Regions from separate parts of the Acetobacter ascendens genome, predicted to be linked through region 1. Evidence: riboswitches for the same ligand, from Rfam matches in the RefSeq annotation. Region 1 holds a riboswitch; each other region holds the start of a gene.

Evidence for each region. A riboswitch is a leader RNA that binds a small molecule or an ion and turns the genes downstream of it on or off. The one in region 1 is predicted to bind cobalamin.
Region 2: it holds a riboswitch for cobalamin, as region 1 does, so the genes downstream of both, A4S02_RS00485 (DUF1636 domain-containing protein) here and A4S02_RS04930 (aromatic ring-hydroxylating oxygenase subunit alpha) in region 1, are expected to answer to the same signal.
Region 3: it holds a riboswitch for cobalamin, as region 1 does, so the genes downstream of both, A4S02_RS15105 (Rieske 2Fe-2S domain-containing protein) here and A4S02_RS04930 (aromatic ring-hydroxylating oxygenase subunit alpha) in region 1, are expected to answer to the same signal.
Region 4: it holds a riboswitch for cobalamin, as region 1 does, so the genes downstream of both, A4S02_RS13195 (carbohydrate porin) here and A4S02_RS04930 (aromatic ring-hydroxylating oxygenase subunit alpha) in region 1, are expected to answer to the same signal.

Annotation. Positions count from the first base shown of each region.
Region 1 is NZ_CP015164.1:1,019,630-1,021,828, reverse strand. Features, by position in the region: gene A4S02_RS04930 (aromatic ring-hydroxylating oxygenase subunit alpha) at 1-1,081, opposite strand, end outside; cobalamin riboswitch at 1,367-1,599, opposite strand; one part of gene A4S02_RS04920 (IS3 family transposase) at 1,750-2,011, shown strand; one part of gene A4S02_RS04920 (IS3 family transposase) at 2,011-2,199, shown strand, end outside.
Region 2 is NZ_CP015164.1:91,286-93,484, forward strand. Features, by position in the region: gene A4S02_RS00475 (FUSC family protein) at 1-60, opposite strand, end outside; gene A4S02_RS00480 (MarR family winged helix-turn-helix transcriptional regulator) at 50-568, opposite strand; cobalamin riboswitch at 723-959, shown strand; gene A4S02_RS00485 (DUF1636 domain-containing protein) at 1,141-1,569, shown strand; gene cobW (cobalamin biosynthesis protein CobW) at 1,566-2,199, shown strand, end outside.
Region 3 is NZ_CP015164.1:1,744,795-1,746,993, forward strand. Features, by position in the region: gene A4S02_RS08370 (DUF1852 domain-containing protein) at 1-412, opposite strand, end outside; cobalamin riboswitch at 793-1,025, shown strand; partial or broken gene A4S02_RS15105 (Rieske 2Fe-2S domain-containing protein) at 1,373-2,167, shown strand.
Region 4 is NZ_CP015164.1:2,699,410-2,701,608, reverse strand. Features, by position in the region: partial or broken gene A4S02_RS13195 (carbohydrate porin) at 1-1,012, opposite strand, end outside; cobalamin riboswitch at 1,132-1,352, opposite strand; gene A4S02_RS13190 (LysR substrate-binding domain-containing protein) at 1,470-2,199, shown strand, end outside.

The DNA.
Region 1 (2,199 bases):
GTCCTCCAGTATCAGGCGAGATACCTCGTGCACGCAAAAGTTGCCTTAGTGCCAGAATAACCGGAAAAACCTCGGCGTTATGATCACCGCCAAGATCTTTCCATGCGCGCTGCTCAAGCTCCACAATTTCACGATCTTCGAAAAAGACACGTTCTGTAAAAGCAATAAGTAATGGCCATGCCAGATCTAGCAATAGGGGCACTTTTAATCGTCGGATAGAGAGCAAACCAAAAACACGATTGGTCAGTTCTTCGCTATCTTGCGGAACGTAGGAAATCCATAGCTCCATAACGGGTTCATCAATGCCCTGCGTTTCGATCCTGAGAGTTTGATAAGGATATTGAGTACGAATGGTCATGATATCACGATAAGCAAAGTCACGGCCATCGCGCCGCCTTTGGCCATAAATCAGTGCTTCACTAATAGGCTGCTTGCCTCCTGTTCTGGCAAAGGTGTAACGCGCTTCAACAAAATTTTCTCCACTCTCCATGCCAAGAAAACGCGGTTTCATCTTGCCCACAAGTTTGCTGTGCAAAACTTGATGATTCATATCCATGAGGTTTTCATGCATAAAACTGTAATGGCAATTCACCACCTGTCCGAAACGGCGCGTCCGGTAATGCCTGTCGCTTACCCGCGGAAAGTTAGGCAACGGTACGGTGTTGGCAAGTGTTTGGTCTCCCATAAACACAAAAAGAAGGCCGCCTTTTTCCTGACATGCCCATGTTTTCAGCTTAAGGCAGGTTGCTCCGGGCTGGGGGTTTGGTGCAACAGATTGTCCCTCGCGGTTAAATGTTATGCCATGCGCCATACAGGTGATGAGGTTGTTATGCACGTCTCCCTTACCAAGGAGCACTTGGCGATGAGGGCAAAGTCCATCTAGGGCATAAGGTAGCCCAGTGAGCGGGCGGACAATAACAATATGATGCCCGGCAAAAACAACATCGAGGGCCTTTCCGCGTTTTACTTCGCGCGACCATGCGAGAGGATACCAGAAGTTTGGATTACTTTTGACGCGTCTTAAATCAGTTTGTTTGAGATCGACGGTGTTTGAACCGGCTGCGCGGAATCCATTTTGCATTGTTTGGGCCATTCATTAAGGCCTGCTGGAAACGAAAGAGTAAGGCAATAAGAATTGATAATGCTTGCCGTTCTGTACGTATCAGCAGACAAATGTCATCCAAAGCCGCATCACTAAATGATGCTCTTTTGGAATAGATGTACTGACAGGGGAAAAAGGGGTTTATTTACACTATCCTGCACAGATAACTGGCAAAGCACCAGACTGTAGAAGATATTGCAGCATACGAGGTAAGGCAGTTGGACATAGTAACTTCCCCCACCTTCGGTACATCCCGCCCGACGGTATGGTGGCTGAACGATGGCAGGTCTCCTGGCTTGCGGATCAGAACCGCTTGGCTCTACCTTCCCATCTCCATTTGGAGACAGTGGTTCACGTTATCCGTGAACGAACCAGCGGCTACCGCTTACAGTTGCGGGAGCAGCCCCGACTAGGCATCTGAAAAAAACGATAAGACCAGATGCTGACGGTGTTCCCTATTAACCCGCTCGCGCGGGGCCATCGTGGTTTTTGGTGAGGCAGTTTGTAACTTATCTTTTGATAAGAGCAAAGCAGAATTACAGAATAGGATGAAATGCTGATATCAAATTTGTGCAATGGTAATCCCCCCATAAAAAGAGTGGCTTTTGAATGAGAATTTTCTCAGCGTAAGAATTGAGGAGATTCTGATGAAGAGTGATCGCTTTACTGACGCCCAGATCATGGGTGTGATCCGCCAGGCTGAGGGCGGTGTCCCGGTTCCTGACCTGTGCCGGGAGCATGGGATTAGCAACGCCACGTTTTACCGGTGGCGCGCGAAATATGGCGGCATGGATGCTTCGATGATCAGTCAGATGAAGGCTTTGGAAGAGGAGAACCGTCGGCTGAAGCGCATGTATGCGGATTTGAGCATGCAGACGGATATCCTGAAGGAAGCCCTTGGAAAAAAATGAAGCGGCCAGCCCAGCGCCGGGAACTGGCCGCACAAGCTGTGGCGCATCATGGGGTCAGCATTGCGCTGGCCTGTCGGATTTTTGGGATATCCGAGGCCTGCTTTCGCTATCGTCCGCGACTGGCAGCGGAGAACGACAGGATTGCCGCTCTTCTGGTGGGACTGACCCAGGCTCACAGGAGATGGG
Region 2 (2,199 bases), 930 kb from region 1:
AGACAACACAGAGCTAAAGGAAAAGAGCGTGTTACTGTTTTGCTCAGATCTAGCGTTCATGATGTGTTTCCAGCATGCAGGAAAGATCATGAATTAAACTACGTACCTGATCTTCCGTAAGGTTCTGGCGAACGTTCTGTTCAAGTTGTGCGGCAATGGTATGGAACAGTGCGCATCTTTCCTGCCCCGCAGAAGTGAGCACAAGTTTTTTGGCACGTCGGTCCTGCGTATCCTGCAGGCGTGTGATCAGCTTCTGTTTTTCTAACAAATCAAGAATACGCACCAGTGCAGAGCAATCCACATTCATGGCGGCGGCAAGATCACTTTGCGTGGCACCATCGGGCATCATCATCAGATAAGCCATGGGGCGCATGCTGGCCAATGTCATGCCATGCGGGCGTAAGGCCCGATCCAGTTGTGTACGCCAGACTGTGGCTAACCGCATGATGCGGAAGGTAAGCGCCATGTCTGAAAAACGCGTTTCATCCAGAATGGGCAGAACGCGTGGGGAGGTCATGGAATCCTCATTAGTTAGCGAAAGAATATTTGACATATAAAGTATATTCATACGAATATATCATAGCTGTTTTGCACGTCAATAATGGAAATAGAGCTGCAAAGCACGGGAATATTAGCGTGAAACCTCAATCCTGTTTCAGATCAGCAGACCTTAAAATTGCAGGACTAAAAACTGCGGGTTGAAAGCAAAGGCAGCTTGTGCGCATTGTGCGTGGGCTGATGGTGTCCTTTACGGGATGAAAAGGGAAGAACGGTGTAAGGCCGTCGCTGCCCCCGCAACTGTAAGTTACCCATGGTGTTCCTTATGGGCTGTTTAGCCCAATATGCCACTGGCCTGCACGAAGGCTGGGAAGGTAGGGAGCGCTGTTTTATGTTTTGGCCGATAGGTTAGGGCATATGTGGGTACAAGCCAGGAAACCTGCCATCGGTGCCTGTATGCGTAAGTACACAGGTAGGCCTTATTTATTAAGTTCTAGCGTTGCTGCTGGCGGGGTGCCCGGCAGGCATAGATGTACCGTTTAAGGTATATTTCCCCTGCCATCTCTGAGGTAGGGGCGCTGGGTTACTGCACCCCTTCAGGCAGCTATTCTTTTAGAATGGCGGTTATTTCAGGGATACAGCATGGCCGAAGCATCCGATTCTTCTCAAAAGTCACCTCAGAATCATCCTGTTTTGCATGTGTGTGTCACATGTCGGCGTGGCGGGCCTGCTATGGATCAGCCGCCGGGTGCCCAGTTGTATGCACGTTTGCAGGCTCTGGTGCAGGAAGCAGAAACTATTGGGCAAGAAGCTCCAGTTTTGTTGCGTGAGGTGCAGTGCCTGGCCGCCTGTGATCGTGGATGCACCGCAGCCATTGCCATGCCAGAGCGTTGGACATGGTTATTAGGGCATCTGGGTGCCGAAAAAGCAGAAGATATTCTGGCGTATGCCCAACTCTATGCAAAGTCTGCGCGAGGAACAGTTATGCCTTCGCGTCGTCCGGCATCTCTTTCCAATATGGTGCTGGGGCGTGTTCCCGCACAACTTTATGATGAACAGGAGCCTTCATGACAATTGCATCTCGCGTGCCTGTAACCATTATCACTGGTTTTTTAGGGGCAGGTAAAACAACCCTTTTGCGCAATCTGCTTCAGCGTGCAGCAGGGCATCGCATTGCCGTGGTGGTGAACGAATTTGGTTCTCTTGGCATTGATGGAGAAATCCTGCGCGGGTGCGGTGTGGAAGGTTGCAAGGAAGATGACATTGTTGAACTGACCAATGGCTGCCTGTGCTGCACGGTAGCAGATGATTTTCTACCAACCATGGAAGCCCTGCTTGATCGGGCAGATCCGCCTGAACATGTGGTGATTGAAACATCTGGCTTGGCGCTGCCCAAACCGCTGCTCAAGGCCTTTGGCTGGCCAACGGTGCGTAACCGTATGACTGTAGATGGCGTGATAACTGTAGTGGACGCACCAGCAGTCGCCGCGGGTCGTTTTGCAGATGATCCGGAAGCTATTGCTCAACAGCGTGCGGCAGATCCTTCCCTGGATCATGACAACCCATTGGCGGAGGTTTTTGAAGATCAGATCAACGCCGCAGATCTGGTGGTGTTGAACAAGACAGATCTGCTGGATGCAGATGCGCTCGCCCGCGTTGAAGATGAAATCCGCCGCACCGCCCCGCGGCCTGTGCAAATTG
Region 3 (2,199 bases), 730 kb from region 1:
GCTTATCTTTGTTATATTTCGGTAGCAACACGCTGAAGTCATAGTCCCGCACATACGAGGAAAAACTGTTCCCTGCGAGACCATCTATGCGCTTGTTGGCTTTTTTATCGACAATCGTCGTGTTCAGAACTTCGATCAGCGGAAAGCTGTCGCTTTTGCCAGAAAAATCGATATCCATGTCGACGGAAATGATTTCAAGCTCGACGGAATAGCGATCCCTATTGGGGTTATCCCAATGGGCCAGATCATTGAAACGATTGTCAATCATCAGCAGGACATTACGCAGGTTTTCCTGACGGCTTTCCCCTCTCGCCAGATTGGCGAAATTGGTCGTGAGGCGTGTCTTATCGGATGGATGATAGTTCTCATCAAAGCGAAGTCGATTGATACTGAATGTAAAGTCCTTAATCATTATGGCTCTGCATCTCTTTTACCACGAAAAACCAGAATTTGATTTATGGGGATTCAAGATGGCCCCAAATTTCGTTTCCAGTTCTCTCAGGTCGTGGTCATCATCATGTGTGCTGGTAAGCGCGGTGTCTGCTTTATGCCCGAATGATACAGTGAACAAAAATGATTTTATTTCATAAAAACATAAATATCGTTCATGGGTTGATGGAAGCAAAGCCTTACCCGGAGGAGATAAAGCCAGAGACATTATCAACGGGGCGCTTGTTTTCCGGCGTGTTGGCGAGTCAGACGGATGTTCTACATGCGAAAAACTGATATCTGCCTTCTGCCCCATCCATGATGTTCCAGCTTGCACGCTGGATGCGTTTGGCGGCATGTTACAGAGGCAAACGCTTCAATGGTCCCGCGCAAGCGGGTTAATAGGGAACTCCGTCACGCACTGGTCAGACGACCGTCCAGGCGCGAAGTCGGAGGCTGCTCCCGCAACTGTAGGCGGTATGCCGCTGGTTCGTTCGCCCTGAACGTGGACCACTGTTCCCATAGGGGACGGGAAGGTTGGAACCAGTTGGCCATGATCCGTGAGCCAGGAGACCTGCCATTGCTCAGCCACCAACCGTCGGGCGGGATGACCGAAGAGAGGAGAGAATATATGCCTGTCTGCCTCATGCCTCGGTCGTTCCTGATGAATCAGGCGACGGCTCTTTTCAGGCCAGAGTTTTTTACCCCATCATTTGTGGCCGATATACGAATGACGCTTTTGTGCTGCAGACAGCATTGATCCGTTAGAAACTTGAGATTCAGTCACCGGACAATGACCCATTCTGTCCGGTATTGGTAACGGGTACACTTGCTCAGAGAAACTGTGAGAGACGGCACAATGCTCCATGTCGGGGTGTTGCTTCGTTTCGCTTTGTGCTGAGCCAGTTGAAATGCCGAGGCAATGGAAAACGAGCTTCACTAAATTTCAGACCATTCAGTGTGCGCGGCACAGATCGATTTAAGACGAGTCAGAACCAATCCGGACTTCTGGTATCCTGTCGCCTGGTCCCGTGAATTGGGACGGGAAAAGGCAATCGATGTCCGGTTTGCAGGACGGCATATCGTCGTCGTGCGTCCCAAAAGCGGTGTGCCTTACGCTCTGGATGGCCTGTGCGCCCATCGGCAGGTTCTGCTCGCCAAAGGAGAGGTCCATGGTGATCTTCTAAGCTGTATCGCTCATGGTTTGAAATATAACCGAGACGGACAATGTGTTTCGCCCAATGTTTCTGCCGAAGCGCAATGTCTGCGTCTCAGGACCTGGGCCTGCCGGGAAAAAGATGGGCTCATTTTTGTTTTTATGGGGGATCAGTCTCTTGCGGACAAAACCCCATTCCCTGACTTTCCAAGGGTGAGAGACAGACGTTACCGCACGCGGCGCTTCCGCCAGGTGGTGAACTGTCATTACAGTTTCATGCATGAAAACCTGATGGATATGAATCACCAGGTTCTGCATAGCCGACTTGTCGGCAAAATGAAGCCACGGTTTCTGGGAATGGATCACGGAGATGATTTTGTTGAGGCCCGTTAAACGTTTGCACGAACGGGCGGCAAGCAGCCTTTGAGTGAGGCGCTGATTTACGGCCAGAGACGCCGTGATGGTCGGGATTTTGCCTATCGGGACGTCATGACCATCAGGACACAATATCCCTATCAGAGCCTGCGTATTGAAACGCAAGGGATTGAGGATCCCGTGATGGAGTTGTGGATCTGTATGGTAATCCCCCCATAAAAAGAGTGACTTTTGAATGA
Region 4 (2,199 bases), 1.2 Mb from region 1:
TGTGACATGTCATCGGGTTGGGGTTGAGGGCATATTGTAGTTCGGTAATCAGTAGCGCACCGGTGCCCATGTTGAAGTTGGCCCCATCCTCATCATGAGTGTTCTGATTGGTGGGGTCTGCGCTGTTGCCGCCGTTCTGGATACCAAAGGAGTTGTTGCGATTCCCCGGTGGGTTGTCATCTGCTGCCGCAAACATGAAGGTGAACTTGTCTGACGGACGATAGCGGATACGAATGGCGGGAGAAGACAGCGGCCAGGATGGGCCACCCGCATACAGGTTGACCGATGGGGCCATGGGCCAACCAAAGTTGGAGTTCAGATACAATGCCCCGTAATCACTGATCAGGAACTCGGTATCCAGATCCTGCTGCCCGATCTTTACATCCAGCTTGCCGTCCAGAAAGGACTGTTGATACCACAGCTCAAACAGACGGGTGGAGCGATCGGCCTCAAACCCGCTGACCGGGTTGAAGTTGGCCAGATGATCCTGCGAGATGGAGCGCCCACGCAACTGAAGGGCGCTAACATTGAATGTGCCGCCCTTCAGGCCGATCAGCTTTTCCAGATCCACTGTCAGGGTGGGCATGGTTACCCCATCATAGGCTGGGCCGGTGCCTGAGCCACTGGCGCCATCAGCCCCTGAGGCCGTGCCCCCTGTGGCGTTGCCCCACAGTTCATCCACTTCTTGAATATCAAAGCTGATGCCGTGTTTGGCCATCCAATCCCGCGCCCCCCACATGTTGCCCAGCAGGTGGTCACTCATGTCTGGCGTGTCATCGCCCTTTTTCTCGGCCGCCGCCGCTTCTGCCGCACGCTGGGAATCCCGCACCGTGGCCGGATCAATCTGCTCAATCAATGGCCCTGAATTGCCCAGACGGCGACGGTCCTGCTCCGCCTGTGTCTCTTCACTATGCGCTAAGGCGGGCAAGTTGCCTAATACCCCTCCGGCCAGAAGCAAACAGGGCAGAGAATATGGGACTTTCTTCCAAATTCTATTTGTAAAACAAGGCATTGCTACACTTCACCGCGCAGCATGAAGGCAAAACAACCAAAGGGATTACGGGAAAAACCTGCTAAAAGCAGATGAGTAAACATAGTACATGATCCACCTCCGGTTCCCTCGCCCGGCGGTTAAACAAGACAACAACGGCAGGTCTCCTGACTTGCGGGTCATTGCATATTGCTCAGCCTTCCCGATGTTGCCACCAGTGGCTGCCGCTGTGATGCGGCCAAGGAGTAATATGCTCTCCGCCTACAGTTGCGAGGGCAGTTGCCGACTTGGTTCCAACACTGGAGCCTCCGGCATTCCCTTTCAAACCCGCTTGCGCGGGACCGTTGCAAGACGGCGCAACCCTTACCTTATTTTTGTCTCATATTTCAATCTTTGCCTGAATATACGCGTATCACTCTTGCCAGAGGCCCCATTTTAACCCACCTGTCTCTCCAGACTTTTCCCAGACTGGCGACTTATGGACCAACGATACCGCATTCCACCTCTTGCCATGCTCAATGCCTTTACGGCATTTGCGCGCACGGGCGGTATCAGACGGGCTGCCGCAGAATTGCGCGTAGATCACGCAGCTATCAGCCGCCACATTCGGGATCTGGAAAATATTCTGGGCACCCCCTTGCGAGATAAGGAAACGGGAACCCTTACATTAGCAGGCCACACTTATTATTCCCGCATCACTCCGCTATTGGAAGAACTAGCCACAGCTACGGCAGATATTCGCAACCATACGCCCCCCCTTACCATTACCTGCGCGCATGGTTTTGCTTACCATTGGCTGTTGCCACGGCTTTCCACTTTTCGGCGCGCGCATCCTCAACTGGAAATTATGTTGCGCCCAGTAGATGCCAATACGGCGTTCCATGTTACCGGTGTGGAAACAGATAATCATGCGCATATCGGCTATGTGCGAGATGATGCTCCGTTAGCAGAGCCACGCAACACACGCAGCATGATTATTGCCAGGCCAGATGTTTTTCCGGTGGCTGCCCCCATCTGCCTGACAGAACTGGGTGGTCAACCGCGCACAACAGCAGATTTGCTACGTGCACCCTTGTTACAGGAAGAAGATGAAGCCGAATGGAAACTGTGGTTGCATGCGCAAAATGTTGCCTGCACAAAACTGCCAGCCGCAACGCGCCTCTGGCAGGCCCACATTACACTGGCTGCTGCGCGCGCCGGAGAAGGGA